DNA from 4 places in the Pseudomonas sp. TE36184 genome. Region 2 is predicted to be linked to each of the others. Evidence: predicted binding sites of a transcription regulator. Region 2 holds the regulator's gene; each other region holds the start of a gene.

Region 1 (7,441 bases), 2.5 Mb from region 2:
GCAGCACGTTGAGGCTGAGGATGTCGTTGGACACCAGCAGCTCGGTCGCCGAGGTGGCGGTCTGGGTGGTCAAGCTCTCGCCCAGGGCATCGGCTTGTTCGTGCATGGCCTGTTTGAACTGCAAACCCATCACGCAGGCGTAGATCACCAGGGCCAGGGCGACCAGGATCACGTTATGGCTGGCGATGCGTAATGCGATCGGTACACGGCGGTGGCGCAGTGCCCGGAAGATCAGCAGGAAGAAGTTGTCGGTTTTTACTGGCGTGGGCCGGTTCACTTGAGCTCGGCTCTTTAGTCCGTGAAGTTGACGCGCAGTATAGCGACAGGCCCAAGACCGGCAAAGCGCTGGCTGTGCCCGATGGTCACTGAAAGTGGGTAGAATGCGGTTTTTTTCCAGCCTGGGGGTGCGCTTTGCGCGAAATTGTCCTGATTAACATCACGGGGGAAGACCGGCCAGGTCTGACCGCCGCCATTACCGGTGTTCTGGCCCAGGGTGGTGTGAACATTCTCGACATCGGCCAGGCGGTGATCCACGACACCCTGTCCTTCGGGATTCTGGTGGAAATCCCCAGCACCGAGCAGGCGTCGTCTGTCCTCAAGGACATCCTGTTTACCGCGTACAAGCTGGATCAGCAGGTGCGTTTCACCCCGGTGTCCGAAGAGGATTACCGGCATTGGGTGTCCGGCCAGGGCAAAAAACGCCATATCGTGACCTTGCTGACCCGCAAGGTGACGGCCGAGCAGTTGCAGCGCGTCAGCTCGATCACCGCGCAATATGGCTTGAATATCGACCATATCGACCGTCTGTCGGGCCGCATGCCATTGGACACGCCAGATGACCAGGGCAAGGGCTGCATCGAGTTTTCCGTGCGCGGCGAACCGGCCGATCCCCAAGCCTTGCGTGCCGACTTCCTGAGCGTGGCGCAGGAGCTGAATGTCGATATCGCCTTCCAGGAAGATTCGCTGTTCCGCCGCAACCGCCGCCTGGCGGTGTTCGACATGGACTCCACGCTGATCGAAGCCGAAGTCATCGACGAACTGGCCAAGGCTGCCGGTGTGGGTGAGCAAGTCTCCGCGATCACCGAGCGCGCCATGGCCGGCGAGCTGGATTTCCGCGCCAGCTTCAAGGAGCGCCTGGCGTTGCTTAAGGGCCTGGATGTCAGCGTGCTGGATTCGATCGGCGCCTCCCTGCGCCTGACCGAAGGCGCCGAAACCCTGTTCGCCGAACTCAAGCGCCTGGGCTACAAGACTGCGATCCTGTCCGGCGGCTTCAGCTACTTCGCCAAGCAATTGCAGGCCAAGCTGGGCATCGACTATGTGTTCGCCAATGAGCTGGAAGTGGTGGATGGCAAGGTGACCGGCGTGGCCGTGGAGCCGATCGTCGACGCGCAGCGCAAGGCCGACTTGCTGCGGGAATTGGCCCACAAGGAAGGTTTGCGTCTGGAGCAGACCATTGCGGTCGGCGACGGTGCGAATGACTTGCCGATGCTGGCGATTGCCGGGTTGGGCGTGGCGTTCCGCGCCAAGCCGCTGGTCAAGCAATCGGCCAAGCAGGCGATTTCGACCCTTGGGTTGGACGGTGTGTTGTATTTGCTGGGCTTTCGCGACCGCGACGGGCAGCTCTAACTGAAACAATGCGCTTAAAAATGTGGGAGGGGGCAAGCCCCAGATGGCAGTGGTTCAGCTACAAATAAGTGACTGAGCCACCGCTATCGGGGGCAAGCCCCCTCCCACATTGGATTTTTGCAGGTTTCGGATCAGGCTTTCGGTAACGCGATGCCCTGGCCCATCTGCACCGGCGAACCCGCCACCAGTGTTTCTGCCCACTGCACCTGATCCGGCCCGAACAGCACGATCGCGGTCGAACCCAGCTTGAAGCGACCCAGCTCTGCGCCTTTCTCCAGGTGAATCGGCGCACGCGCGGCTTCGTCGTAGCGGAAGGTTTTCAGCTCGCGCTTAGGCGGCGTGACCAGGCCGGCCCACACGGTTTCGATCGACGCCACAATCATCGCGCCCACCAGCACCACGGCCATCGGGCCGCGTTCGGTGTCGAACAGGCAGACAACCCGCTCGTTACGCGCAAACAGCTCCGGCACGTTTTCGGCGGTGGTCTGGTTGACCGAGAAAATCCGCCCTGGCACGTAGACCATCTCGCGCAAGGTGCCCGCCAGTGGCATATGCACCCGGTGGTAGTCTTTCGGCGACAGGTAAATGGTGGCGAAATCGCCGCCCATGAACGGCGCAGCCATGGCCGCATCGCCGCCCAGCAATTCCAGCACGCTGAAACTGTGGCCCTTGGCCTGGAACACGCGACCATGCTCGATCGGGCCGAGCTGGCTGACTGCGCCATCGGCTGGGCTCAGCACGGCGCCCGGGGTTTGATCGAGTGGGCGCGCGCCGTCTTTCAGGGCGCGGGTGAAGAACGCGTTGAAGTGTTCGTAGGCGCTCAGGTCTTCAACCAGGGCCTGGGACATGTCCACTTGATAGCGCTTGGCGAACCAGGCGGTGAAGGCGTTCTTGAACCAGCGCACGCGGCACTCGGCAATGCAGCCGGCCAGGCGCGACAGCAAGTGGTGCGGCAGCAAGTACTGGCTGAGGATGAACAACTGCTTTTTCATTAACTGTCCTTAAACCTTAAATCTCGACGGGGGTGTCGGGGTGGTTGCCCCATTCGCCCCAGGAACCGGCATAACCTTTGACTCGCGGATAACCGAGCGCCTTGGCCACCAGGTAGGTGAAGCCAGAGCGGTGATGAGTCTGGCAGTGGGTGATGATTTCTTTGTCGCGGGTCAGCCCGAGGTTTTCGAGGATCTGCGGCATGTCGCGGCGGATGCGCAGGTTGCGCGCCTTGTCCATGCCGGCAGTCCACTCGAAGTTCACGGCGCCGGGGATGTGACCGCCCTTGGCTGCCAGGACCTTTTCGCCGGAATATTCCAGCGGGCCGCGTGCGTCCCAGATGCCCAGGTCGGCGGCGCCGAGACGGCTTTGCAGGTATTCGCGGGTCGCGGTGGGGCCGTCATGCAGGGTGAGGCTGACAGGCCCGCCAGCCGGGGCCGGCACCTCGGTGGACAGCGGGAGCGGGTCTGCCAGCCACGCCAGCAGGCCGCCGTCGAGGTAGTGGTATTTCGTGTGGCCGATCACGTCGAGCAGCCAGATGAAACGTCCGGCCCAGCCACCGCCTTCGTCGTCGTAGACCACGTAGGTCGCGTCCGGGGTGTGGCCCAGCTCGCCGAACAGTTTTTCCAGGTCTGCCTTGTTCGGCAACAGGCCGGGGGCTGGCGGCTGGCCCAGTTGGGTGCGCTTGGGGTCAACGAAATGCGCGCCGGGGATATGCCCTTCGGCGTAGCGGGCGGCGCTGGTGAGGTCCACCAGAATCAGTTGGTCGGCATCAAGGCGGCCAAGCAGGTCGCTGGGTTCGATCACCAGCGGCAAGCCAGAGAAGTCAGGCATGTGAGGTCTCCTGGGCACAAATGTTGGCGATAAAAGAGGGCGATTGTAGCGCAAGCATCAACTGGTGCGGTTGGTAAAGCTGTGCAGGGCTTTCTCGATGCATTGAGCGGTTTTGCCGAAGGCCTGCACGGTGGTTTCCGAGAACGGCCCGCCGCCCTGGTCGGCGATCATCAGCATAACCACCCGGCCGTTGCAGCTCAGTGAGCGCAACAGCAGGTGTTCACCGTTGAACAGGCGACGCAGGATCGGCGGCAACAGGGCGGCAAATTGCGCGTGATTGTCGGGCGTGAGGCGCACCTGGGCGGATTTTTCCAGCATGCGTTGCAGCAGCGTGCTGTTGACCACGTCGAGGCTCAAGTTGGCGGCGTCCTTCGGCAGGCCGGCGGCCTGGTGGACGCGCAGGGTGCTCAGGGCGCGATCGGCCATGAACAGCAAGACGCGCTGCATGCCGCTGGCCTCCAGGGCTTCCTTGGCGCAGGTGGTCAGGTGCATGGCGTTGGCGAAGCGGCTTGGCTCCACCAGCAGTTCGGTGCAACGGCTGCGCCAGACGGCCAGGGCCTCGGCGGTCGGCGGCGGTGCGGGCAGCAGGCCACGATGGATTTTCTGTACATTCCACGGCCAGATCAGCGACAGCGCCGGGTGCCAGAGGTCGGGCATCAGGGTTGCGCGAGCGCTGATCACCGCTTGCTGGTGAACCTGTTGCTGCACCTCGCTCAACGGCTGTTGCAGGTACAGCGCGGTGAGGTATTGCCAGCGCTCGGTATGCGGGCAGGTCCAGGATTCCTGGGCCGACATCGCCAGGCCGTTGGCCAGCAACACCGTATTGGCCGGCTGGTTCAGCCAGCGCCGCAAACTGGGTTCGGCATCCAGCAGTTGTTGCTGGCGCAGTGGGTCGTCTTCCCGGGCGATGCGCAATGCCTTGACCAGCAAGCGTTGCTCGGTCAGCAGCAGGTGATAGCCCTGGGATACCCAGATCGGCAGGTGCCAGGTTTCGGTCAGGCCAAGGCACAGGTCGAGCAGGCGCACGCCGAACAATTCCTGTTCGACCTGACGCGCCGATTGGCCTTTGTGGATCACCCGCAGTTCCCATTCTTCCAGGAGCTTGGGGTAGGCCACCGCCATTGGCCACAACGGCGCCAGGAACAGCAGGCTGCCCCAATGAATGTCTTGCCACAACCGCGCCAGGCGGCTGGCGAACAAGCCGCTGGCTTGCTGCGACGCGTGGCGGCTGACCAGCACCAGTTGGCGAAAGGCGACGGGGATTTCATTCATCGGCACCGACGGCAGTCGTTCCAGCAGGTCCTCGGCGCGTTTGAGGCCGAGACGGTTAAGCGCCACCTCAAGGTTTTCTGCCGGTTCCGCCATGCTGCCATGGGTGTGGCTGTTGGCCTCGCGCATTACGCTGAGTACCAGCGACGGGCTGTTCTGCATCAGCTCGGCAATATCTCGCAAAGAACTGCGGCTATCGCGGATGGCTTTGCACACGCGCTCGTGGCTGGCCTGGGGAACGGGCAACCGGACTTCGTCCAGGCACTTGATCCAAGCGGCGAGAGAGATGGGTCTTACAGATGGGGCTGTCTTTTCATTGGCCATGATTGGGGCGCGATCATCACTTACTTCAACACGCCCTGAACGGGCCGAACTGGCTTTTCGCCTTGACGGCCTATAGTCTGGCGCAGTTTTGCCGATAAGTAGAACAAGAGTTTTTCAGTTACCCCAAATATGTCCATGAACCCGACGGCGCAAGTACAAAACCCCTATGGCTAAAATAATCGGCATCATCGTCGTCTTTGCAAGTGTGCTCGGTGGCTATGTCCTGTCTCACGGCAAGATTGCAGCGTTGATCCAGCCCTTCGAAGTGATGATTATTGGCGGCGCGGCATTCGGCGCATTCTTGCAGGCCAACCCCGGCTACATGACCATGCATGTGATCAAGAAGTCGCTGGGCATGTTCAGTTCGCGCTTCTCCCACACCTTCTACATGGAAGTGCTGGGCCTGGTTTATGAGATCCTCAACAAGAGTCGCCGTGAAGGCATGATGGCCATCGAAGCGGACATCGAAGACGCTGCAGCGAGCCCGATTTTCGCCAAATACCCGGCAGTGCTCAAAGACGAGCGCATGACCGCCTACATCTGCGATTACCTGCGCATCATGTCCTCCGGCAACATGGCCCCCCATGAGCTGGAAGGCCTGTTCGACATGGAACTGTTCAGCCTCAAGGAAGAGCTGGAGCACCCGTCCCACGCCGTCACCGGTATTGCCGACGGCATGCCCGGCTTCGGTATCGTTGCGGCGGTACTCGGTATCGTGGTGACCATGGCCTCCCTCGGCGAGGGCGACCAGGCGGCCATCGGCATGCACGTAGGTGCGGCGCTGGTGGGTACGTTCTTCGGTATTCTCGCGGCCTACGGTTTCTTCGGTCCGCTCGCCACCTCCCTGGCCCACGATGCCAAGGAAGAAGTCAATCTGTATGAAGCGATCAAGGCCAGCCTGGTGGCTTCGGCCTCCGGCATGCCGCCTTCGCTGGCGGTGGAATTCGGTCGCAAGGTGCTGTACCCGAAACATCGCCCGAGCTTTGCCGAGTTGGAACAAGCGGTTCGCGGTCGCTAAGCCATGGAAAACAACCAGCCGATAATCATCAAGCGCGTCAAGCGCTTCGCTGCGGGGCACCATGGTGGCGCCTGGAAAATCGCCTTCGCCGACTTTGCAACGGCGATGATGGCGTTCTTCCTGGTGCTGTGGCTGATGTCCACCGCGACCCCCGAACAGAAGATCGCCATCGCCGGTTACTTCAAAGACCCGATCGGCTTCTCGGAAAGCGGCACACCCTTCGTGATCGACCTGGGCGGTTCGCCGCAGTTGGCGCCGGAGCGCACCATCAATCCTGAGGTCAAGACCGAGGCGCCGCAGGAAAAAATTCCGATCGAGCGCGACACCGTCGAGAGCCTGGCCGAACAGGTCGAGCAGGAACGCCTCGAATTGTTGCTGAAGGAATTGCAGACCAAGGTCGAAGAAAACCCGCAGTTGCTGAAATTCAAGGATCAGATTTCCTTCGAAATCACGCCGGATGGCTTGCGCATCCAGATCACCGACGCCGCCAACCGGCCGATGTTCGACTCTGGCAGTGCGCGGTTGAAGCCGTACTTTGAAGACATCCTGCTGGCCATGGCCGACACCATCAAGGCGGTGCCGAACAAGATCAGCATCAGCGGCCACACCGATGCCAAGCCGTATTCGGGGCAGGGCGACTTCGGCAACTGGGAGCTTTCGGCCAACCGCGCCAACGCCGCCCGACGTGCGCTGGTGGCCGGCAGCTACCCGGACTCGCAGGTGGCGCGGGTGGTGGGTTTCGCCTCGTCGCAGCTGTTTGATCCGAAGGACCCGTTCAACCCGATCAACCGTCGGATCGATATCGTCGTGCTGACCAAAAAGGCCCAGCGCGCGATTGAAGGTGATCAGCCGCCACCGCCCCCAGATACGGGCACGCAGGGCGGTGCACCGGCCGACCCGAACGCGATCCCGCCGGGGCAGGAGCCGTTGCCGGCGCATGAGCTGCGGCAGAAGCTGAATCTGTTCGAAGGTGGCGGGATGAAAGACCCTACGGTGCCGGGTACGGGATCGTAAGCTGTATACGACAAGGCCGCGATAAACGCGGCCTTGTCGTATGTGCTGTTTAGTAACTGCTCTCGGGCAAACTCGCAATAATCGACCGATAGCTGTTCATCCGTTGCTGCTGCACGCGGCCATCTTCCAACGCCTTGAGCAGGGCGCAACCGGGTTCGCGGTCATGTTTGCAGTCGCGGAAGCGGCAGGTGCCGATCAGGTCGTTGAACTCGATGAAACCGGCTTCCACGTCGCTGCGGCTGACATGGCCGAGGCCGAATTCACGAATGCCCGGGGAGTCGATCAGCTCACCGCCGCCAGGGAAGTGGAACAACCGCGCGGTGGTGGTGGTGTGGGTGCCCTGGCCGGACAGCTCCGACAGCGGGC
Region 2 (7,441 bases):
CCGACCTCAACGCCGGCCTGATCGACCAGAACCAGGCCAAATCGCGCCGCCTGGAAGTGGCCCAGGAGGCCGAGTTCTACGGTTCCATGGACGGTGCCAGCAAATTCGTGCGCGGTGACGCCATCGCCGGCCTGTTGATTCTGTTCATCAACCTGATCGGCGGCATGGCGGTCGGGATCTTCCAGCACGGCATGACCTTCGGCGATGCGGGCAAGGTCTACGCCCTGCTGACCATCGGTGACGGTTTAGTGGCGCAATTGCCATCACTGTTGTTATCCACAGCTGCGGCGATCATGGTGACCCGTGCGTCGGGCTCCGAAGACATGGGCAAGCAGATCAGCCGGCAGATGTTCGCCTCGCCCAAGGCGCTGGCCGTGGCGGCGGGCATCATGGCGATCATGGGCATTGTGCCCGGCATGCCCCACGTCTCGTTCTTGAGCATGGCGGCGATGGCCGCCGGTGGCGCCTACCTGTTCTGGAAAAAGCAGAACTTGGTCAAGGTGAAGGCCCAGCAAGAAATCGCGCGCCAGCAGGAACTGCTGCCGTCGCCGGCCCGCGCCCAGGAAACCAAGGAGTTGGGCTGGGACGACGTGACCCCGATCGACATGATCGGCCTGGAAGTCGGCTACCGCCTGATCCCGTTGGTCGACCGCAACCAGGGCGGCCAATTGCTCGCGCGGATCAAGGGCGTGCGCAAGAAGCTGTCCCAGGACCTGGGCTTCCTGATGCCCACTGTGCATATCCGCGACAACCTCGACCTGGCCCCCAGCGCCTACCGCCTGACCCTGATGGGCGTGATCCTCGCCGAAGCGGAGATCTACCCCGACCGCGAGCTGGCGATCAACCCGGGCCAGGTGTTCGGCACGTTGAACGGTATAACCGCCAAAGATCCGGCTTTTGGTCTGGAGGCGGTCTGGATCGAAGTCAGCCAGCGCAGTCAGGCGCAGTCCCTCGGCTACACCGTGGTGGACGCCAGCACCGTGGTCGCCACGCACCTCAACCAGATTCTGTACAAGCACTCCCACGAGCTGATCGGCCACGAAGAAGTCCAGCAACTAATGGGTTTGCTGGCCAAAGCCTCGCCCAAGCTCGCCGAAGAGCTGGTGCCGGGCGTGCTGTCGCTGTCGCAATTGCTCAAGGTGCTGCAGGCGCTGCTGGCCGAACAGGTGCCGGTGCGCGACATTCGCAGCATCGCCGAGGCCATCGCCAACAATGCCGCCAAGAGTCAAGATACTGCCGCGTTGGTGGCCGCCGTGCGCGTTGGATTATCCCGCGCTATCGTACAAAGCATTGTAGGGATTGAGTCTGAGCTGCCTGTGATCACCTTGGAGCCAAGGTTGGAACAAATATTGCTCAATAGTATTCAGAAGGCAGGACAGGGCCAGGAAGAGGGCGTTCTGCTGGAGCCAAGCATGGCTGAAAAACTGCAGCGTTCGTTGATCGAAGCAGCGCAGCGTCAGGAAATGCAGGGCCAACCGGTGATTCTGCTGGTGGCAGGCCCGGTCCGAGCGATGTTGTCGCGGTTTGGACGCCTGGCAGTGCCGAATTTGCACGTTTTGGCTTATCAGGAAATCCCTGACAACAAGCAAGTGACTATCGTCGCGACAGTAGGGCCCAACGGCTGAGGTAGTGGGTTATGCAAGTAAAGCGTTTTTTCGCCGCCGATATGCGTCAGGCCATGAAACTGGTACGTGACGAGCTGGGCGCCGACGCTGCGATTATCGGTAACCGTCGTATTGCCGGCGGTGTCGAGCTGACGGCTGCCCTGGATTACACCCCTTCGGCGCTGGCCCCGCGTGTCCCGAACATGGAGCTTGAAGACGAGCTGCGCAAGACGGCCTCGCGCATTGTCTCGGCCCAGGCCGAACTGAGCATGCGCGGTGACAGCGATGCGACCACCAATCGCCAGTTGTTCGCCGGCCTGCCGCTGACCGCCGCCGAGCCGCTGGTCGAGCCGACGTTCATCGAACCGCCGCGTCCTGCCGCGCCTGCCGCGCCTGCCCCGGCCGCCGCAGTCGACCAGCGTGTGTTCGACTCGATGCGCTTTGAGCTCAACGGCCTGCGCGAGCTGCTGGAAGTGCAGCTCGGTTCGCTGGCCTGGACCCAACTGCAAGGCAGCAAGCCGCAACAGGCCAACCTGTGGCGTCGCCTGCAACGCATCGGCCTGTCCGGCCCGTTGTCCCGCGACCTGCTGGCGCTGACCAGCGAAATCGAAGAACCTCGCCAGGCCTGGCGCATGTTGCTGGCCCACCTGGCGCGGATGATCGTCACCCCGGAACTCGAACCCCTGGAAGAGGGCGGCGTGATCGCCATGGTCGGCCCTGCCGGCATGGGCAAGACCACCACGCTGGCCAAGCTGGCGGCGCGCTACGTGCTCAAGTACGGCGCTCAGAACATCGCGCTGGTAAGCATGGACAGCTACCGCATCGGTGCCCAGGAGCAACTCAAGACCCTGGGCCGCATCCTCAATGTGTCGGTGACCCACGTCGACCCGGGCCAGTCCCTGGCCAACGCCCTCGATCCGTTGCTGCGCAAACGTGTGGTGCTGATCGATACCGCCGGCCTGCAAGCCAGCGATCCGGCGTTGCGCATGCAGCTGGAGAGCCTGGCCGGGCGTGGCATCAAGGCAAAAAATTACCTGGTGCTTGCAACCACCAGCCAAAAACAAGTTCTTACCGCTGCGTACCATAGCTACAAGCGCTGCGGCCTGGCCGGATGCATCCTCACCAAGCTCGACGAAACCGCGAGCCTGGGCGAGGTGCTGAGCCTGGCTATCAGTCATGAACTTCCGGTCGCCTACCTGACCGACGGGCCGCGGATTCCGGATGATTTGCATCTGCCGCGCCGTCATCAGTTGGTCAGCCGTGCCGTCAGCGTGCAAATGCAAGAAGAGCCTAGCGAGGAAGCGATGGCCGATATGTTCGCTGACCTTTACCACAACCCGGCAAAGCGGGTGGGTTGAGGCAGCATGAACACCATGAAATGTATCTACATCGATGGTCTGCAAGCGATTCACGCGGCCAAGCCATGTAGCCTGCGTCTAAGCAAGACAAGGTAAAGAATTAAAATGGGCAGCATGCATCCCGTACAGGTGATCGCGGTGACCGGCGGCAAAGGTGGCGTCGGGAAAACTAACGTGTCAGTGAATTTGTCCCTGGCCCTGGCAGAGCTTGGCCGTCGTGTCATGCTGCTGGATGCTGACCTTGGGTTGGCGAACGTTGACGTTTTGCTGGGGCTCACGCCCAAACACACCCTCGCCGATGTGATCGAGGGTCGCTGCGAGCTGCGCGATGTGCTGCTGCAGGGCCCTGGAGGCATCCGCATCGTGCCGGCCGCCTCGGGCACCCAGAGCATGGTCCACTTGAGCCCTGCGCAGCATGCCGGCCTGATCCAGGCGTTCAGCGATATCGGCGACAACCTCGACGTGCTGGTGATCGACACCGCCGCCGGGATTGGCGAGTCCGTGGTCAGCTTCGTGCGCGCCGCGCAAGAAGTCCTGCTGGTGGTCTGCGATGAACCCACCTCGATCACCGACGCCTACGCCCTGATCAAACTGCTCAACCGCGACTACGGCATGAACCGCTTCCGCGTGCTGGCCAACATGGCCCAGAGCCCGCAGGAAGGACGCAACCTGTTCGCCAAGTTGACCAAGGTCACTGATCGCTTTCTCGATGTCGCCTTACAATACGTCGGCGCAGTTCCCTATGACGAGTGTGTACGCAAGGCCGTGCAAAAGCAGCGTGCGGTCTACGAAGCGTTCCCTCGTTCGAAATGCGCGTTGGCGTTCAAGGCTATTGCTCAGAAGGTCGATACCTGGCCGTTGCCCGCCAACCCTCGGGGGCATCTGGAGTTTTTCGTCGAGCGATTGGTGCATCAGACGAGCGCAGGACCGGTGCTATGACAGCCAGCGGCTATAACCTTTACAAAAATTCGGCACGTGACCGCCAGGGCGAATTGATCGAGCGCTATGCGCCGCTGGTCAAGCGCATTGCCTATCACTTGCTGGCACGCCTGCCCGCCAGTGTCCAGGTCGAAGACTTGATCCAGGCCGGCATGATCGGCCTGCTCGAAGTATCGACCAAATACGACGCGAGCAAGGGTGCGAGTTTCGAGACGTATGCGGGTATCCGTATCCGTGGTGCGATGCTCGATGAAGTGCGTAAAGGGGATTGGGCGCCGCGTTCGGTACACCGCAATACGCGCATGGTCAGTGACGCAATTCGTGCAATTGAAGCAAAAACCGGTCGCGACGCTAAAGATCACGAAGTTGCGGCCGAACTCCAATTGAGTCTCGACGATTATTACGGGATTTTGAACGATACCTTGGGCAGCCGCCTGTTCAGTTTCGACGACCTGTTGCAGGACGGCGAACACGAAGGGCTGCACGAGGACGGCGCGAGTGCTCATCTCGAACCGTCGCGCGACCTGGAAGATGAACGCTTTCAGGGGGCGCTGGCGGACGCGATTGCCAATCTGCCGGAGCGTGAGCGACTGGTGTTGGCGCTGTACTACGACGAAGAGCTGAACCTCAAGGAAATCGGTGAGGTCCTGGGGGTCAGCGAATCGCGTGTCAGCCAGCTGCACAGCCAGTGCGCAGCCCGCTTGCGGGGACGCCTGGGAGAGTGGCGCGCGCGCTGACAGGCAGTGTGGGGACACTGCAGACACTACCGCGAGGCCCTTGGTTTTCGCGGGTGAGTTTCGTGGTGCCCTGGGCAGTCCTTTTTGTGTAACGCCTGTTGATTGAAATGGCGCGTCCAGGTGCTGGACGCGTTTTAAGACTGCTTGGAGGTCGAATTGGACAAGAACATGAAAATCCTCATCGTTGATGACTTCTCAACGATGCGGCGGATCATAAAAAACCTGTTGCGTGACCTGGGGTTCACCAACACGGTCGAGGCGGATGACGGCCTTACGGCGATTCCGATCCTCAACAGCGGGAGCATCGACTTTCTGGTAACCGACTGGAACATGCCCGGCATGACCGGTATCGACTTGCTGCGCCATGTGCGCGCCGATGAAAAACTGCGCAGCCTTCCCGTGTTGATGGTGACCGCCGAAGCCAAGCGTGAGCAGATCATCGAAGCCGCCCAGGCCGGGGTCAACGGCTACGTGGTCAAGCCATTCACTGCATTGGCCTTGAAAGAGAAGATCGAAAAAATCTTCGAACGCATCCACGGCTAATGCCATCGCGGGGGAGCTATGGAGCATAAAGAAACGTCACAGGGGGACTTTGAGTCGACCCTGAAAAAGCATGCTCACCAACTGGTCGAGAGCCTTGAAAAAGGCCAGTTCGGCGACGCGGTGCAGTTAATCCATGAGCTTAACCAGACCCGTGACCGCGGCCTGTATCAGGAAGTGGGCAAGCTCACGCGCGAGCTGCACAGTGCGATCGTCAATTTTCAGATTGACCCGCACATGCCCCAGGCTGAAGAAATTTCGCAAATCACCGATGCCACTGAGCGCCTGTCCTATGTGGTCAGGCTGACTGAAGCGGCGGCCAACCGCACCATGGACCTGGTGGAAAACGCCACGCCCCTGGTCAACGGCATGGCCAACGAAGCCCAGGCCCTCAGCGTTGACTGGGGCCGCTTCATGCGTCGGGAAGTGGGGGCTGAGGAGTTTCGTGAGTTGGCCCGTCGGGTCGAGGGTTTCCTGTCGCGCAGCGAACAGGACAACCACACGGTGTCCAGCAACCTCAATGACATTCTGCTCGCCCAGGATTACCAGGACCTCACCGGTCAGGTGATCAAGCGCGTGACCCAATTGGTCACCGAAGTGGAAAGCAACTTGCTCAAATTGGTGCTTATGGCAGGCCAAGTTGATCGTTTCGCCGGCATCGAACATGACCGCGAAGCGATCCTCTCGGAAAAAGATCCACAAAAACATCTCGCCAAGGGTGAAGGTCCGCAGATTCATGCCGATAAACGTGAAGACGTTATGTCAGGTCAGGATGACGTAGATGACCTGTTATCCAGTTTAGGCTTCTAAGGAGCACACCCATGAGCTTCGGCGCCGATGAAGAAATCCTTCAGGATTTCCTTGTAGAGGCCGGCGAAATTTTAGAGCAACTGTCCGAACAACTGGTCGAGCTGGAAAGCCGACCGGATGATGCGAACCTGCTCAATGCAATTTTTCGCGGTTTTCACACTGTAAAAGGGGGCGCCGGCTTCCTCCAGCTCCATGAGCTGGTGGAGTGCTGCCACATCGCCGAGAACGTGTTCGACATCCTGCGCAAGGGTGAGCGTCACGTTGATTCGGAGCTGATGGACGTGATTCTCGAAGCGCTGGATGCGGTCAACGGCATGTTCAGCGAAGTTCGCGAACGTGCCCCGATCACCGCAGCCACCCCGGAACTGCTGGCCGCCCTGGCGCGTCTGGCGGAGCCTGCCGACACCGCGGCCGCGCCGGTGGTGGAAGCGGCTCCGGAGCCTGTCGTCGAAGCCGAAGCGGATGTCACCGACAGCGAGTTCGAGCAACTGCTCGACTCCCTCAATGCGGTCAAGGCCGAAGCCGAAGCGCCGCAAGCGGTCGCTGCAGTGGCCGCGCCCGCCGCGCCGACCGGCGAAGACATTACCGACGCAGAATTCGAATCCCTGCTCGATCAGTTGCACGGCAAGGGCCAGTTCGCTGCCGACGCCGTTGCACCTGCGGCTGAGGCGCAAGCACCTGCGAGTGCCTCGCAAGTTCCGGCAGCCGCCGCCGCCGCCGGCACCGACATTACCGACGACGAATTCGAAGCGTTGCTCGACCAGTTGCATGGCAAGGGCTCCTTTGCTGCCGATGCCTTGCCGGAAGTCGCCGCAACGGCTGCCGCACCGGCTGCTGCCGCTGCCGCACCTGCCGGCGACGGGCTGATTTCCGATCACGAATTCGAAGCCCTGCTCGACGAATTGCACGGCAAGGGCAAGTTCGCTGAAGTGGCCGCTGGCGCTGCGGCGACGGCAGCCCCGGTGGCGGCCAAACCGGCACCGGCCAAAGCCGCGGCCCCTGCTGCCGCCAAGCCGGCCCCGGCCCCGGCTGCCGCCGCTCCTGCCGCTGCCGCGCGTGCCCCGGCTGCCGCCGCTCCTGCCGCTGCCGCGCGTGCCCCGGCCGCCGCCGCGGCCGACAAGCCTGCCAGCGAAGCCGAAACCACGGTGCGTGTGGATACCGCGCGCCTGGACGACATCATGAACATGGTCGGCGAACTGGTGCTGGTGCGTAACCGCCTGGTGCGCCTGGGCCTGAACAGTGGCGACGAAGCCATGCAGAAGGCCGTGTCGAACCTCGACGTGGTCACTGCCGACCTGCAGACCGCGGTGATGAAGACGCGGATGCAGCCGATCAAGAAAGTCTTCGGTCGCTTCCCGCGCCTGGTTCGTGACCTGGCTCGCCAGCTCAAGAAAGAAATCAACCTGGAACTGGTGGGTGAAGAAACCGACCTCGACAAAAACCTTGTCGAGGC
Region 3 (7,441 bases), 5.1 Mb from region 2:
TGTCGCGGTCCTTCTACTCTCGCCTATTGCCTGGAACTTCACCCGTCGCCGCGTAGCACTAATCAACACGATTCGATTGTGAAGTGTTCCAATGAGGGGCAGCGTCGCTCAGTATGATCAATGCGCAGGGGCTCCTATGCAGCGTGTCATGATTATTGGCCAACCGGGGTCAGGAAAAAGTACGTTGGCTCGGGCGATGGGCAAGCACACAGGTCTTCCGGTCATCCATATCGACACGATCCATTGGCAACCGGGATGGGTTGAGCGAAACGCTGATGAGAAGACTCGCCTTTGTCACGAGGCCGAGGCTCGCGATCAGTGGATTTTTGAAGGTGGCCATTCGGCCACCTGGGATAACCGTATTGCCAGAGCCGACCTCTTAATATGGATTGATCGGTCGCCGGTACTTCGGTTTTGGCGTGTGTTTCTTAGAACTTTGACCCAGCGTGGTAGCACTCGCCCCGACCTTCCAGAGGATTGCCCAGAGCAGCTAAAGAACCTTCTAGCGCTTTTCAACTTCATGTGGACTACCCGTAAATCGGCGCGTGCCAAGATGAGGCAGCTTGCGACAACGGCGCCCTCAACATGTCACGTCGTCTGTCTGCGATCCAACCGTCAAACCAGACAGTTTCTGTCAAGTATTCGGGACGTGCGTTGCGGACAGTCGTCGTGAAAAGTCCAGGTTCCGACAAAGCCGCTGCGTGATTGAAGAGCGCTGAGCGCCAAAGTCACGGTGTATTACTCAAGCGAGTACCCACTGGTGCGCAAGCAACTGGTCAATCTCACTCGCTCTCTGCGTCGGCCATCTTTCAAAAAAACATACGGGTGTAGATCAAGCTCTGTGAGCTTTTTCTCGTTCAAGCAGAGGGGGAGGTCGTGTTGAACGTTTGTGCAAGGTCTTCTGCTTTCGCAAAGAGCAGCATTTCCAGATCACCTATCTTGACGTCAAGTTTTCGGGAGACGCTCATGAGTAACTCGATGTAGGTTGAGTAGACACTGGTCGTTGCAATTCGAATCCAGCTTTGTTAGATCGCCTGAGCCTTCATGCGTGGCCAATGACCCATTTGAATGAATGGTGAACAAGGGTGGTATCAAGCGTCCACATGTAGATCTTCGGAAGTGTTGGCAGGTGCTGTCTGGCATATAAAAACAAGGTGTTTTCGAGAGTCTGCATGGACGTGGCAATGTATTGGGCGAGGTCTCTATGTTAATTCAGCATCAAATTTGCAGCTAACGTGTATCCGTCCGGCCAAGCCAAGTCATCTGCCCAGCCCCGAAGAGCCAGGACATGGTGTGCACTTACATTTAAGTGGGCACCAGTTCTAACCTTTTAAGCGGATATTTCATGCAGCCAACACGCCGTTCCTATTCCGAATCCTTCCCTGCTGGTCAATGCAGATACTTTGCCGCAGGCCAGATAGGGGAGCTACATTTTCAACAGAATCGGCCAGAAGCCGACATCTGAAGAGCATCAGTGTGAGCTGCTAGACCTGGCGCTCCAGCGCGGTGGGTAAAGTCATGGGGCTCGGTTTACAGTGAGGCGTCTCGGGGCCGGAGACGCCATGCGGTGTCCAGATTGCCACCGTCTTTCAGAGGCGGTACAGACTGCCGAAGTCAGCGCCATCCATCGGCGTGCTGTCCGTGCAGCCTGTCATCGGCAAACCCTGTGACCATCCTGCCGCCAAGGCCTGCACATCACGCAAGGGATCGGACGCCTTGGCGCGTTCATTGCGAATGCGGCAGGTTTCAGGATCAGTGGCAAACAGACCGCGAGCGAAGACTCGACCCTGCTCGGCCAGCTTGGCGGTCTTCGGCCCGCGGATCTCCGCGAAGCGCTGCAAGGCTTCATCAAGGCCGTTCGTTCCTTCCAGGCATCTAGCAAGGTGCCAAGCGTCTTCCAACGCCTGACAAGCGCCCTGGCCCGATGTCGGCAACGGCGCGTGCGCCGCATCTCCCACAAGCAGCACATTAGCCCGGCTCCACGTGTGCAGCGGCTCCAAGTCGTGCACGGCAATCATCCGGATGGCGTGCGCCGGCGTCGCCTGGATGATACGGGCGATAGGCTCCGGCCATCCCGCGAACAGATCCTCGATCTCCTTGCGCATATCGGCTGCGGGCGTCGCCCCTGACAATGGCCGCGCCTGCGCCGCTGCCCAGTAGACCAACTCCGGCCGGACCGGCACGCATCCGAAGCGATTGCCCGACCCCCAATAATCCTGAATCGCTATATCGCTCACCAACGCACTTTCCCCCTGCGCCACACCTATCCAGTTCACAAATCCCTGATAAACCGGCATGTTGTCCCCCGCAACGAACCCGCGTGCCACCGACCCCATACGGCCATCTGCGCCGATAAGCAGATCTGGACGGATACTCACCCCGTTCTCGAAGCGCGCTACCGCTTTGCCATTAGCCTCCAGATCGATCCCCACCGCCCGATGCCCGAACTCCACCGGGATTCCGCTCTGTGCCGCATGCTTGAGCAGCACTGCCTGCAAGTCCCTCCGCAAAATGGTATGAGTCGGATATCCCATTGTCTGGTCCAGCAGCGCGATATCGATGCCCCCCAACGAATTGCCCGCAGCGTCCTGGCGGCGCACTACCACTGGCCGGCCACCCGCTGCCGCGATGTCTTGGAGGAGGTCCAGTTCCTCCAGCACAAAGCCAGCGTTGGGCCAGAGCGTCACGCCAGCCCCCATGGTCGCTGGCCCCGTCCGGCGCTCATATACCCGGGGACTGTGTCCCCGCTTGCGCAAGGCAAGCGCCACGCTCAACCCCGCAATTCCGCCGCCAAGTATTCCGATTTCCACGCTGGATCTCCTATTCAATCCGTCCCGACACGCCATCGGCGACAACCCATCGGACGAGACGGCATCTTAGATTCCGTCAATGGGGAGAACTATTGTGTAAAAATGGGCGACTTTAATACCTTAATCGGGATAATCATGCGCAATGCCCTCGACCTGAACACCGTCCGTGTATACGTGGCGGTCGTCGATGCACAAAGCTTTTCCGGCGCGGCGCGCCTACTGTCCCTGCCATCCTCTAACGTCAGCCGCCACGTCGCCTCGCTGGAACGCAGATTGGGCGTCCGCTTGCTGGAGCGCAGTACTCGCCACCTGCGCATGACTGAAGCCGGCAGACTTCTCTACGAACGTGCAAAACCTTTGCTCGATTCCTTGCTCTCCACTGAGGAAGAACTTGGCGCGGTGCAGCGTGAACTGCGGGGGCCCTTAAGGATGTGCATGCCAGGCGAAGCGCCAAGGCTACTGGCCCCTATCCTGGCCGAATTCTGTAGCCTCCATCCCGGCGTCGAATTGGAGTGCGACACGCGCCTGACCGGTTTAGAAGCGCTCCGGGAAGACGTGGACCTCTCTATCGTCTTCCATCGTGGGCGCCAGGATGACAGCACCATCATCACCCGCGAACTCGCTACGCTACCCAGCATTGTGGTCGCGGCACCCGCTCTGTTAGCCAAAACGGGAACTCCGCGCCAAGTGCGCGAACTAGAGTCCTTGCCGTGCATTACTACACTGAGCGCATTGAAGGGCCAGCCCTGGCTGTTTCTCGACGGCACAGGCGAAATCGTGAAGGTATCTGTGCGTAGTCGCTATCGTGTCAACAGTGGAGAACTTGCGTTGGCGGGCGCGCGGCAAGGCATCGGTTTCGCGATAGTGGCAGCCTATCCATGCCAGGAAGATCTTGCCGCGGGCCGATTGCGGGAAGTGTCGCTGGACCTGCGCCCTGCGCCGCTGCAATTGCTTGGCGCGTACAGCCACCGGCATTCCGTGACTGCGCGGGTTCGGGCGTTGCTGGAATTTATACAGCTGCGGTTGGAACGAGTTGGGAGCGGCTCAAGATAAGGGGCCGCCAAGGATCAAGTCCGAAAGCGTCCCACCAGCCCGCTCAGCTCCGCAGCCAAGCGTGACAGCGCATGGCTCGCTGCGTTGGTCTGTAAGGCGCCCGCCGCGGATTGCGCCGACAGGTCGCGGATCGCCAACAGGTTGCTGTCGACCTCACGGGCAACCTGGGCCTGTTCTTCGGCGGCACTGGCAATCACCAGGTTGCGCTCGTTGATCTGGCCGATGGCCGCGAATATATCCTCCAGCACCACCCCCGACGCCTGCGTGATTTCCAGCGTGCCTTGCGCCCGCGCCGTGCTGCTGCGCATCGAATCCACCGCGTGTTCAGCAGTGCTCTGCACGCTGGCAATCATCTGTTCGATCTCGCGGGTCGATTCCTGGGTGCGGTAGGCGAGGGTGCGTACCTCGTCGGCCACGACAGCAAACCCCCGACCGGCTTCACCGGCCCGGGCCGCTTCGATCGCCGCGTTGAGGGCCAGCAGGTTGGTCTGCTCCGAGACTGCCCGGATCACGTCGAGCACCTTGCCGATGTTGCGCACTTCATTGGCGAGGTGCTGGATACGCTCGGCGCTGCCGTGAATTTCGGCGGTCATCGATTGCGTACCGCTGATGTTTTCGCGTACCTGCTGACGGCTCTTTTCCGACAGCGTATTGGAGGCGGTGGCCGCTTGCGAAGTCGACACCGCGTTGCGCGCCACTTCTTCGACCGCACTGGTCATCTGGTTCACCGCGGTCGCGGCCTGTTCCAGCTGCATGTCCTGCTGCTGGAGGCCACGGTTGCTTTCTTCGGTGACGGCGTTGAGTTCTTCAGCGGCTGAGGCCAACTGCGTGGCTGAGTCAGCGATCTGGATCAGTGTTTCACGCTGGCTGGCCTGCATGCGTTGCAGCTCAAGGAACAATTCGCCAATTTCGTTGCGGCCAGGCGAGACGACTTCGCGGCTCAGATCGCCCCCGGCAATGCGCTTGAAGTGCTCGCCGGCCGCGCGCAATGGGCGCAGGACGGTGCCCGAGATGAATACCCAGCAGACGATAGCGAGTGCCAGGGTCAGCAGGATCAAGGCAATGGCCAGGGTTTGCGAAGTCTGCAGCCGCGCAGCCGCCTCCGTGTTGATCTCCTGGGCACGGGCATCCAACGCGCCGACCAGCTTCACGCGAATCTCCTGAAGCTTGGTCATGCTGTTGCCGGCATCGATGTTGACTTGAAAATACTCTTCGGCGGAGCGCGCGCGCGTGGCGGCGCGTTGTCCGACGATGGCCGTGCCGTATACGGCGAACGCACGCTTGAGATCTTCGGCGAGGGCCTTCAACTGCGGGTCACGCAAGTCTGTGGTCGAGGCATTGACCTTGGCGATGGCGTCACTCCAGATCGCCTCACTGCGCACCAGCCGGGCTTCCGCGTCGTCGAAACGCCCGCCGACGGTCTCGATGAACGCCGAGGACACGTTGGCGCTGGTACGGATTGCCAGCAGCAACGCGTTGTTGATCCCGTCGATTTGTCGCGAGGTACGCCCCAACTCGTCAATGTGCTCGTGACTGCGTACCGCCGACCGCCAGCCGTTCAGGGTAGAGAACAACAGTGCAATAACGAACAGCAGCAGCACCCCGATCATCCCGGTGCGAATTTTCAGATGGGCAAACATGGGCATACTCCGCAGACCACTTAAGTAATAGTGATCGTGCTATCCGCATTCACGCAGTGAACTTGAACGGCAGAAGTGGGAACCCGTTCGATTATCGAACCCTGAATTCAATGGCTCAGGTACATGGGCTGAATGGGGCGCGCACCGGGTTCAATCGAGCAGGCGACTGACCTCACGCAGACGCGCGTCGTTCAGGTTCCCCGTCGACGCCAGCAGGTTGAGCTGCGCGAGCAGAATCGCGTAGCGTTGCTGGGCCAAACGTTGCTGGGTGTCCGTGACTTTCTGCTGTGCGTCCAGCACCTCCGTGTTGATGCGTGCACCGGCCTCGAAGCCGTGGGTCACCGACGTGACGTTGACCTGGCTGGATTTCAGCGCCTGCTTGAGCGCCTGGTATTGGCTCATGCCGCTGGTCACTTGCAGGTAGGCCTGGCGGGCCATCAGCCCGGCACTGCGGCGCGCATCTTCGAGTTCATCCAGGGCTTTGCTCTGCAACGCATGGGCTTCGCGCACGCGGCTGCTGGTACGGCCGCCGCCATACAGTGGCACGCTCAGTTTGACCCCGACCACCGTCTGGTTATAACGATTCTCCGGCAGGGTGACGTCGTACACATCGCCGCCGACCGAGGCAAAACGGCCATGGGCGGCGATCAGGTCAAGGGTCGGCAAGTGGCCGGCTTGTTCCTTGTCGATGTCCATTTCGGCCAGGCGCTGGGCAATCTGCGCCCGCTGCACGGCGAGGTTGCCTTGTTGTGCGGTGGTGGCCCAGGCGCCGATCGCGGCGGGCACCGGAGCGCTGAATTGTGGCTCCTTGCCCGACCATGGGCGCGCCTGGGCGGCGGTCAATTGGGTGAGGGCTTCGGTGGCGATATCCAGCGCGCCGCGTGCGGCGATTTGCTCGGCGAAGGCCTGGTCGTATTTGGCCTGAACCTGTTCGAGCGCGTTGTGGGTGCTGGCGCCGTCGGCCAACAAACGCCGGGTGCGGTCCTGGCTCTCCTGCAGGGTTTGCAACTGTTGCGTGCGGGTGTTCAGCAGTTCCTGGTTAAGCAGTACGTCGAAGTAGGCGCGGGCGACACGCAGCATCAGGTCCTGGCGCGCCTGTTCGGTCTGCACCTCGCTGGCGCTGATCATCAGTTTGCTTTGGTCGTGGGCAACCACACTCTGCCAGCGCAACAGCGGTTGGGTGAGAACCACGGCATAGGCGTTGGTGTTATTGCGGTTTCGATGGTAGTCGGACGAATCCTCGGCATCGACCCACGCCGCGCCGCCGGTGACCGACAGGTCCGGTAACAGGTTGGCACGGCTTTGCGGTTCTTTTTCCGCGGTGGCCAATTGTTGCGCCTGTGCGGCGGCGAACTTCATGTCGTGGGTCAGCGCCTTCTGGTACAGCTGGTACAAGTCTTCCGCCGCCGCATTGGCCGGGCAGCAAGCGAGGCTGAGGCCGCACAGGAAAGTGAGCAGTGTGATCGGGTCGAGATGCAGCCCTGGAATACGCAAGGGGATGTGCTCCACTGGAGAAGTTATCGGCTGAGGGTGCTTCTGCGCATCATCAGCACCATGGGAATGCCGATGGCCATGACCGCGCCCAATGTGCCGAACAGCATGCTGAAGGCCAGCATTTGCGCTTGTTCACGCGCTTGCAGGTAAGGCATCAGGGCCAAGGCTTGTTGATGGCTTGCAAGGTTCAGGGACAGAAACAGCGGGTTGGATTCCACGCCGCCCCAGCCGCTGGCAACCAGGCTGGACTCGGTCACATGCTCGGACAGCAGGCGATAGCGCTCCCACGAAAACCGCGTGAGCAGGGTCGCGGCAATGGCGATGCCGACGCTGCCGCCCAACTGGCGCATCAGGTTGAGCACGCCCGAGGCGCCCGAGATCAACGTCAGCGGCAGACGGCGCATGGCCAGGTTGGTCAGCGGTACGAAGATCATGCCCAGGCCC
Region 4 (7,441 bases), 4.8 Mb from region 2:
TCTTCGCGGGGGAAGACTTTGCCCACCGGGTTGTGCGGGTTGCTCAGCAATAATGCGCCGGCCCCTGTCAGCGCCTGGCGCAGCAGCGGCATCGGCGTGATGTACTGCGCGTTGACCAGCTTGAACGGCACTTCGATGCGCGGCAGGTTCCAGTTTCCGGGCGCCAGGCGAATCGGCCGATAGTTGGGGGTTTGCAGCACCACCGCTTGGCCGGGCTGCACGAAGGCATGCAGCGCCATATTGAAACCGGGTTCTACCCCAGGCAGAAACAGCAGCTCGTCCGGCTGCACGCGCCAGGCGTATTTGGCCCACAGGTCGGCAACGATGGCCGCGCGCACGTCCGGGCCGGCCACGCTGTAGCCGAGAATCTGCTGGTCGAGGCGCTGGTGCAGGGCTTGAAGCACGGCGGGTGGCGCGGCGATGTCCATGTCGGCGATCCACATCGGCAACACGTCGGGCGGGTAACGGTTCCACTTGGTGCTGCCGGTGCCGAGGCGGGGGTGGATCGTGTCGAAATCAAAGCTCATGGGGAGGCTCGTGTCGGAGAGTCAGGTGAAGAATGGCGCCGATTCTAGCGCCATTGGCCGTCGAGGCCAGCGCTGAATCGTTCCGTGACCGACAGGTTCTGTCATAAAAACGCCACTGCGCTGGGGATTGCATCCAAGTCGGGCTATTTTGGTGCATCTCAATAACCCGAGTAGCCAAGGATGAAATACCAACCCTTCAGCCGTACTTTGATTGCCACTGCGCTGGTGTTGACGGTCAGCGGCGTGCAAGCCGCCTCCCAGGCCCCGGTGGCCGGTGAAAATGGCATGGTGGTAACGGCCCAGCATCTGGCCACGCATGTCGGCGTGGATGTGCTCAAGGCCGGCGGCAACGCGGTGGATGCCGCCGTGGCCGTGGGCTACGCGTTGGCAGTGGTGTACCCGGCGGCGGGTAACCTGGGCGGCGGCGGCTTCATGACAGTGCAACTGGCCGACGGGCGCAAGACCTTCCTCGACTTCCGCGAAAAAGCCCCGCTGGCCGCCACCGCCGATATGTACCTGGACAAGGCCGGCAACGTCGTCGAAGGCCTGAGCGCCAAGGGCCACCTGGCCGTCGGCGTCCCCGGTACCGTGTCCGGCATGGAACTGGCCCTGAGCAAATACGGCACCCTCAAGCGCGCCCAGGTGATTGCCCCGGCGATCAAACTGGCGGAAAACGGCTTCGCGCTGGAGCAGGGCGATATCGACCTGCTGCACACCGCCACCGGCGAGTTCGAAAAAGACAAGGACCTGCGCGCAATCTTCCTGCACAACGGCCAGCCGTTGCAGGTCGGCCAGAAGCTGGTGCAGAAAGACCTGGCCAAGACCCTCAAGGAAATCTCCGCCAAGGGCAGCGACGGTTTCTATAAAGGCTGGGTCGCCAAGGCGTTGGTGGATTCCAGCCAGGCCGGCAAGGGCATCATCACCCAGGCCGACCTCGACAAGTACAAGACCCGTGAACTGGCGCCCATCGAGTGCGACTACCGGGGCTACCACGTGGTCTCGGCACCGCCGCCGAGCTCCGGTGGCGTGGTGATCTGCCAGATCATGAACATCCTTGAAGGCTACCCGATGGCCGACCTGGGCTACCACTCGGCCCAGGGCCTGCATTACCAGATTGAAGCCATGCGCCACGCGTATGTGGACCGCAACAGCTACCTCGGCGATCCGGACTTCGTCAAGAACCCGATCGAACACCTGCTGGACAAAAACTACGCCACGAAACTGCGTGACGCGATCGAACCGAACAAGGCCGGCGACTCCCAGGCGATCAAACCGGGCGTAGCGCCCCATGAAGGCAACAACACCACCCACTATTCCATCGTCGACAAGTGGGGCAACGCGGTCTCGGTGACCTACACCCTCAATGACTGGTTCGGTGCCGGTGTGATGGCGAGCAAGACCGGGGTGATTCTCAACGATGAAATGGACGATTTCACCGTCAAGGTCGGCGTGCCGAACATGTACGGCCTGGTCCAGGGTGAAGCCAACGCCATCGCACCAGGCAAGGCGCCGCTGTCGTCGATGAGCCCGACCATCGTGACCAAGGATGGCAAGGCGGTGATGGTGGTCGGCACGCCGGGCGGCAGTCGCATCATTACCGCGACCTTGCTGACCATCCTCAATGTCATCGACTACAAAATGAACATTCAAGAGGCCGTGGACGCGCCGCGTTTCCACCAGCAGTGGATGCCGGACACCACCAACCTCGAGACCTTCGCGGTCAGCCCGGATACGCAGAAAATCCTTGAGAGCTGGGGCCACAAGTTTGCCGGGCCACAGGATGCCAACCACTTGGCGGCGATCCTGGTGGGCGCGCCATCCCTGGACGGCAAGCCGGTCGGCAACAACCGTTTCTATGGGGCCAACGACCCGCGTCGCAATACCGGCCTGTCCCTGGGCTACTAAGCGCGGCAACTCACTGTAGGAGCGAGCTTGCTCGCGAAGAGCGTCAACGATAACGCGGGCATTCTGGATTAACGCGGTGTTCTTGCGTTTTTCGCGAGCAAGCTCGCTCCTACAGTATCTGTTTGACGGCTGCGAAGGCTTTGGCGCGGCGTTCTTCCCAATTTCCCCTGATCACCACCAGGGCCTGGCGATGCTGCTGCATCCAATCCAGGCTGTGCTGGAAAAACGCCTGGCGGTCGGCCAGTTCCGGCTGGCAACGCTGGCCGTCGGCGGTCCATTCCACGTCGTCGGGGGACAGCAGCAGGTGCAGGTCGTAGTGGCGGGCCAGCAGTTCGTCGTCAAGCCATGTCGGATAGTCGCCGAACAGGGTCTGGCTCCAGAGTCTGTTGGTCAGCAGGTGCGTGTCGAGGATCAACAGAGCAGGGCGCTCGGCGCGGGCGGCATCTTCCCAGGCCAGTTGTCCGCGGGCGATGGCCGGGATGTCGGCCAGCGTGGTGTCGTGCTGATGGTGGTCGATGAAGTGCCGCACGTACTCGCCCACCATCAGCCCGCCGAACTGCGTTTGCAACTGCGCGGCCAACCAGCTTTTACCGCTGGATTCGGGGCCGGCCAGGACCACTACCTTCATGCGCGCAACGCCGGGTCGGCACGCCATTCGCGCCAGCCTTGCACGGCGATCGCGGTGAACAGCGCATAGAGCGCGGCGGTGAGGTAGAGGCCTTTATAGAGGAACAGCCCGACGAAAATTACATCCACGGCAATCCACAATGGCCAGCACTGCACGCGCTTTTGCGCCATCCACATCTGCGCCACCAGGCTGAAACCGGTGAGGGCGGCGTCGAGCCAGGGTTGGGCGGCGTCGGTCCAGTGAGCCATGGCGGCGCCGAGCAACAGGCTGCCGACCGCGCCGATAGCCAGGCTGGTAAGGATCGCGGACCAGCCCAGGCTGGTGACTTGGCGACCTGGCTTGATGTCCCCGGCGCGTCGGGTCCACTGCCACCAGCCGTAGACTTGCAGGGCGGCGTAGACCACCTGCAACAGCATGTCGGAATAGAGTTTCACGTCGTAGAACACCCAGGTGTAGAGCAGCACCATCACCAGGCCGATGGGCCAGCACCAGGGGTTTTGTTTGACCGTCAGCCAGACAGCGATCACCCCCAGCGCGGCGGCGAACAGTTCAAGCCCGGACATGGTGGTTCCTTGGGAGAGAGGGAAAGGGCGGGGATTGTAACCAATCTTCAAAACACAGGAAGGCAAATGTGGGAGGGAGCAAGCCCCCTCCCACAGTTTGAGTGGCGTCAGACTTTGAATTGACGCAGCAGGCCGTCGAGCTGCTCGCTCAACCCGCGCAAGTGTGCGCTGGCCACGCTGGACTGTTCGGCCGCCACTGCCGTGTTGTGGGACAACCCGGCGGCCTGGGTCACGTTCTGGTTGATGTCCTCGACCACGTGGGCCTGTTGCAGGGTGGCGCTGGCGATCGAGGCATTCAGGCCATTGAGGTTGCGCAGGGCCTGGCCGATGGCGGTGAGGCTGGCCCCGGCCTGGCCGGCCTGTTCGATGGTCAGTTGCGACGCGCTGTGGCTGTCGCTGATGACCTTGACCGCCGCTTCCGAGTGACCTTGCAGACGCTCGATCATGACCTGGATTTCAGCAGTGGATTTCTGCGTGCGTTGGGCCAGCAGCCGTACTTCGTCCGCCACCACCGCAAACCCGCGGCCTTGCTCACCGGCACGCGCGGCTTCGATGGCGGCGTTGAGGGCGAGCAGGTTGGTCTGGTCAGCGATGGAGCGGATCACTTCGAGCACGCCACCGATCTGCGTGCTTTCGCTCGACAGGGTGCGAATCACTTCCACGGCCTGGCTGATGGTGGTGGACAGTTGGTCGATCTGCTGCAAGCTGCTGTCGATGTTCACTTGGCCTTGCTCGGCCTGGGCCTGGGCATCGCGCATTTCGCTGGCGGCGTGCTCGGCATTCTTGGCCACGTCCTGCACGCCGTAGGTGACTTCATTGACCGCGGTGGCCACCAGTTCCATCTGTTGCGACTGTTGCTGGCTGCGGTCGTGGGCCTGGCTGGCGTTGTTGCCCAGCTCAGTGGAGGACTGGCCCAGCGCATTGGCGCACATCTGCAACTGGCCGACGACGTGGCGCAGCTTGGCGGTGAAGCTGTTGAAGTGCTGGGACAGTTGAGTGACTTCGTCACGGCCATGGGTGTCGAGGCTGCGCGTCAGGTCGCTCTCGCCGCTGGCGATATTGGCCATGGCATTCACGGCGGCCTGCAGCGGGCGCACGATGCTGCGCACAATCAACGAGACCAGCAGGGCCATGACCACGGCGATGCCCAGGCCGACACCCGAGGCTTTCCACACTTGCGCGTTGAATTCGGCTTGCACGTCATCCACATACACGCCGGAGCCGATGATCCAGCCCCACGGTTCGAACAACTGGATATACGAGGTTTTTTCTATCGGCGTATCGGCACCCGGCTTCGGCCAACGGTAATTGACGATACCGGCACCCTTGGCCTTGGCCAGGCTCACGAACTCGTTGAATATCGCAAAGCCGTCCGGGTCGCGAATCGACGAGAGGTTCTGGCCATCGAGCTTGGGGTTGGCCGGGTGCATGATCATCACCGGCGTCAGGTCGTTGATCCAGAAATATTCGTCTTTGTTATAGCGCAGGCCGCGCACCGCGCTCAGGGCTTGTTTTTGTGCCGCTTCACGGGGCATGACGCCGCTGGTTTCGAGGCTGTGATAAAACGTCAGGATTCCACTGGCGGTCTGTACGACGTGTCGGGTCTGCAGGCTTTTGGCTTCATAGAGGTCGTCATGGATCTGTTTGAGCATCAGCAAACCCAGGGCCAACAGCATCAACACGGCAACTACCAGGATCAACCAGAGACGGCGGCTGATCGACATATTGCGTAAACTGTTCATCGTCCTGTCACTCCGTGCTTTTTATAATTGTCGGCGCTGCATCGACTTTTACGCCTTGTCTGATAGGCTTTCGGCCTGAAATCGAAAAACCTGAGTACTGCCTGATTTTTCACGGAATTTTTGCAGACCGGCGTTGATTATCAGCACCGGGCCTTTTTGTGCGCTCGTCGTCAGTGAACCATTAAAAAGACTAACGAGGCTTGTCTTAGAACAAGACCTTTGGGGGACGTATGGATTTGTGGACCGCCGCACAGGCGTTGATACTCGGCGTGGTAGAAGGGCTGACGGAGTTTTTGCCGATCTCCAGTACCGGCCACCAGATTATCGTCGCCGATTTGCTCGACTTTGGTGGCGAACGCGCCATGGCGTTCAACATCATCATTCAGCTCGGTGCGATTCTGGCGGTGGTCTGGGAGTTTCGCCGCAAGATCCTCGACGTGGTGACCGGTTTGCCGACCCAGCGCAATGCACAGCGCTTTACCGTCAACCTGCTGATCGCGTTCCTGCCGGCCGTGGTGCTGGGGGTGATTTTCGCCGACCTGATTCACCATTACCTGTTCAACCCGATCACCGTCGCCACGGCGTTGGTGGTGGGCGGCATCGTGATGTTGTGGGCCGAGCGGCGCGAGCATGAAGTGCATGCCGAGAGCGTCGATGAGATCAGTTGGAAGGACGCGCTCAAGGTCGGTTTTGCCCAGTGCCTGGCGATGATCCCGGGCACCTCGCGCTCGGGCTCGACCATTATCGGCGGCCTGCTGTTCGGCCTGTCGCGCAAGACCGCCACCGAGTTTTCGTTCTTCCTGGCCATGCCGACCATGGTCGGTGCGGCGGTGTATTCGGGCTACAAGTACCGCGACCTGTTCCAGCCGGCTGACCTGCCGGTGTTTGCCATCGGGTTTGTCACCTCGTTCATCTTCGCGATGATTGCGGTCAAGGGCCTGCTCAAGTTCATCGCCAGCCATAGCTATGCGGCATTTGCCTGGTATCGGATTGCATTCGGCTTGCTGATCCTGGCGACCTGGCAGTTTGGCTGGATCGATTGGTCCGCGGCCAAGGCATGATGATTCAGCACCCACGCCTGAAGGCGCTGATCTTTGCGCTGTTGTGCGCGGCGCCGTTATTGGGCTCGGTATTGGTGTGGCATCGCGGCGAGACCGTACTGCCGCTGGCGGCCTATGGCGTGGTCAGCGTGATCGCGTTTTTGCTGTACTGGAGCGACAAGCACAAGGCGCGCACCGACGCTCGGCGCATCCCCGAAAACATCCTGCACGCCGTCGAGCTGGCGGGCGGATGGCCGGGGGCGCTGATTGCCCAGCAGGTGTTCCGGCACAAGACGCGCAAGGTCTCGTATCAGGTGCTGTTCTGGGCAATCGTGCTGTTGCATCAGGTGTTCTGGCTTGACCAGTTGTTCCTCAGCGGCACGCTGGGGTCAGTCCTCTAGCAACAACCCGACCTGCGTGCGCTTGGGCAACTTGCTCACCACCAACTGGTGAGAGCGCTGCAACAGGCCACGCAACTCCTCGGTGCCCAGCGGGTAGGGCGTGTTCATGATGATCCACTGCGCGCGCGCCAGGTACGGCGCCGGGTGGATGCCCGGGCGGTCCACATGGCCGAGGAACAGTTCCTTGTCGACCTTGAACGCCAACGAGTCACCCCGCAGGTTCTGCAAGGCGAACATCTTGTTGCCGGCAATCGAAAACACTCGCACGCCACCCCATTTATAGTCTTCCCGCGCGCCGGGCAGGCTCAGGCAGAAGTGCGCGACTTGTTCTTCGGTCATGCTCATAACAGGCGGTCTCCACAGCTTTTAAAGCCTTCTTCCAGGTAATCGATCCACGCGCGAATCGCCGGCAGCACGCCACGGCGATGCGGGTACACGGCCTGCAACCAGCCGCCCGGCAGCGACCATTGCGGCAGCAGTTGCACCAGTTGGCCGCTGGCCAGTTCTTCTTCGCAATACATCATCGGCAGCACGGTGAAGCCCAGGCCCTTGAGTGCGCTGGCTTTGCGCACGATGAAATCATCGATGCCCAGGCGGGCTTCCATCACCAGGTCTTCGGCGTTGCCTTGGGGGTC

What was found. Region 2 encodes FliA, which starts transcription of late flagellar genes. Its sites were predicted from a motif close to CTAAAGTTTNNNNNNNNNNNGCCGNTAA; they were not measured.
Region 1: motA (flagellar motor stator protein MotA) is a predicted target of FliA. The motif match lies at 5,114-5,141, and genes of this name have one in related genera.
Region 3: ACVWZP_RS05935 (methyl-accepting chemotaxis protein) is a predicted target of FliA. The motif match lies at 5,543-5,570, and genes of this name have one in related genera.
Region 4: ACVWZP_RS07440 (methyl-accepting chemotaxis protein) is a predicted target of FliA. The motif match lies at 5,433-5,460, and genes of this name have one in related genera.

The regions. Positions count from the first base shown of each region.
Region 1 covers NZ_JBSSCU010000001.1:3,965,534-3,972,974, reverse strand. Annotated here, with positions in the region: gene ACVWZP_RS17905 (AhpA/YtjB family protein) at 1-277, opposite strand, end outside; gene serB (phosphoserine phosphatase SerB) at 412-1,626, shown strand; gene asd (archaetidylserine decarboxylase) at 1,758-2,618, opposite strand; gene rhdA (thiosulfate sulfurtransferase) at 2,635-3,450, opposite strand; gene ACVWZP_RS17885 (HDOD domain-containing protein) at 3,508-5,043, opposite strand; gene motA (flagellar motor stator protein MotA) at 5,210-6,061, shown strand; gene motB (flagellar motor protein MotB) at 6,065-7,075, shown strand; gene rsgA (small ribosomal subunit biogenesis GTPase RsgA) at 7,125-7,441, opposite strand, start outside.
Region 2 covers NZ_JBSSCU010000001.1:6,475,391-6,482,831, forward strand. Annotated here, with positions in the region: gene flhA (flagellar biosynthesis protein FlhA) at 1-1,625, shown strand, start outside; gene flhF (flagellar biosynthesis protein FlhF) at 1,637-2,962, shown strand; gene fleN (flagellar synthesis regulator FleN) at 3,068-3,901, shown strand; gene fliA (RNA polymerase sigma factor FliA) at 3,898-4,638, shown strand; gene ACVWZP_RS29470 (chemotaxis response regulator CheY) at 4,807-5,181, shown strand; gene ACVWZP_RS29475 (protein phosphatase CheZ) at 5,200-5,988, shown strand; partial or broken gene ACVWZP_RS29480 (chemotaxis protein CheA) at 6,000-7,441, shown strand, end outside.
Region 3 covers NZ_JBSSCU010000001.1:1,341,150-1,348,590, reverse strand. Annotated here, with positions in the region: gene ACVWZP_RS05955 (hypothetical protein) at 1-82, shown strand, start outside; gene ACVWZP_RS05950 (AAA family ATPase) at 137-673, shown strand; gene ACVWZP_RS05945 (FAD-dependent monooxygenase) at 1,590-2,846, opposite strand; gene ACVWZP_RS05940 (LysR family transcriptional regulator) at 2,913-3,863, shown strand; gene ACVWZP_RS05935 (methyl-accepting chemotaxis protein) at 3,878-5,503, opposite strand; gene ACVWZP_RS05930 (TolC family outer membrane protein) at 5,654-6,997, opposite strand; gene ACVWZP_RS05925 (DHA2 family efflux MFS transporter permease subunit) at 7,021-7,441, opposite strand, start outside.
Region 4 covers NZ_JBSSCU010000001.1:1,691,724-1,699,164, reverse strand. Annotated here, with positions in the region: gene ACVWZP_RS07460 (MalY/PatB family protein) at 1-527, opposite strand, end outside; gene ggt (gamma-glutamyltransferase) at 708-2,432, shown strand; gene ACVWZP_RS07450 (AAA family ATPase) at 2,542-3,060, opposite strand; gene pnuC (nicotinamide riboside transporter PnuC) at 3,057-3,623, opposite strand; gene ACVWZP_RS07440 (methyl-accepting chemotaxis protein) at 3,731-5,365, opposite strand; gene ACVWZP_RS07435 (undecaprenyl-diphosphate phosphatase) at 5,596-6,426, shown strand; gene ACVWZP_RS07430 (DUF1294 domain-containing protein) at 6,423-6,806, shown strand; gene ACVWZP_RS07425 (MmcQ/YjbR family DNA-binding protein) at 6,795-7,151, opposite strand; gene ACVWZP_RS07420 (LysR substrate-binding domain-containing protein) at 7,148-7,441, opposite strand, start outside.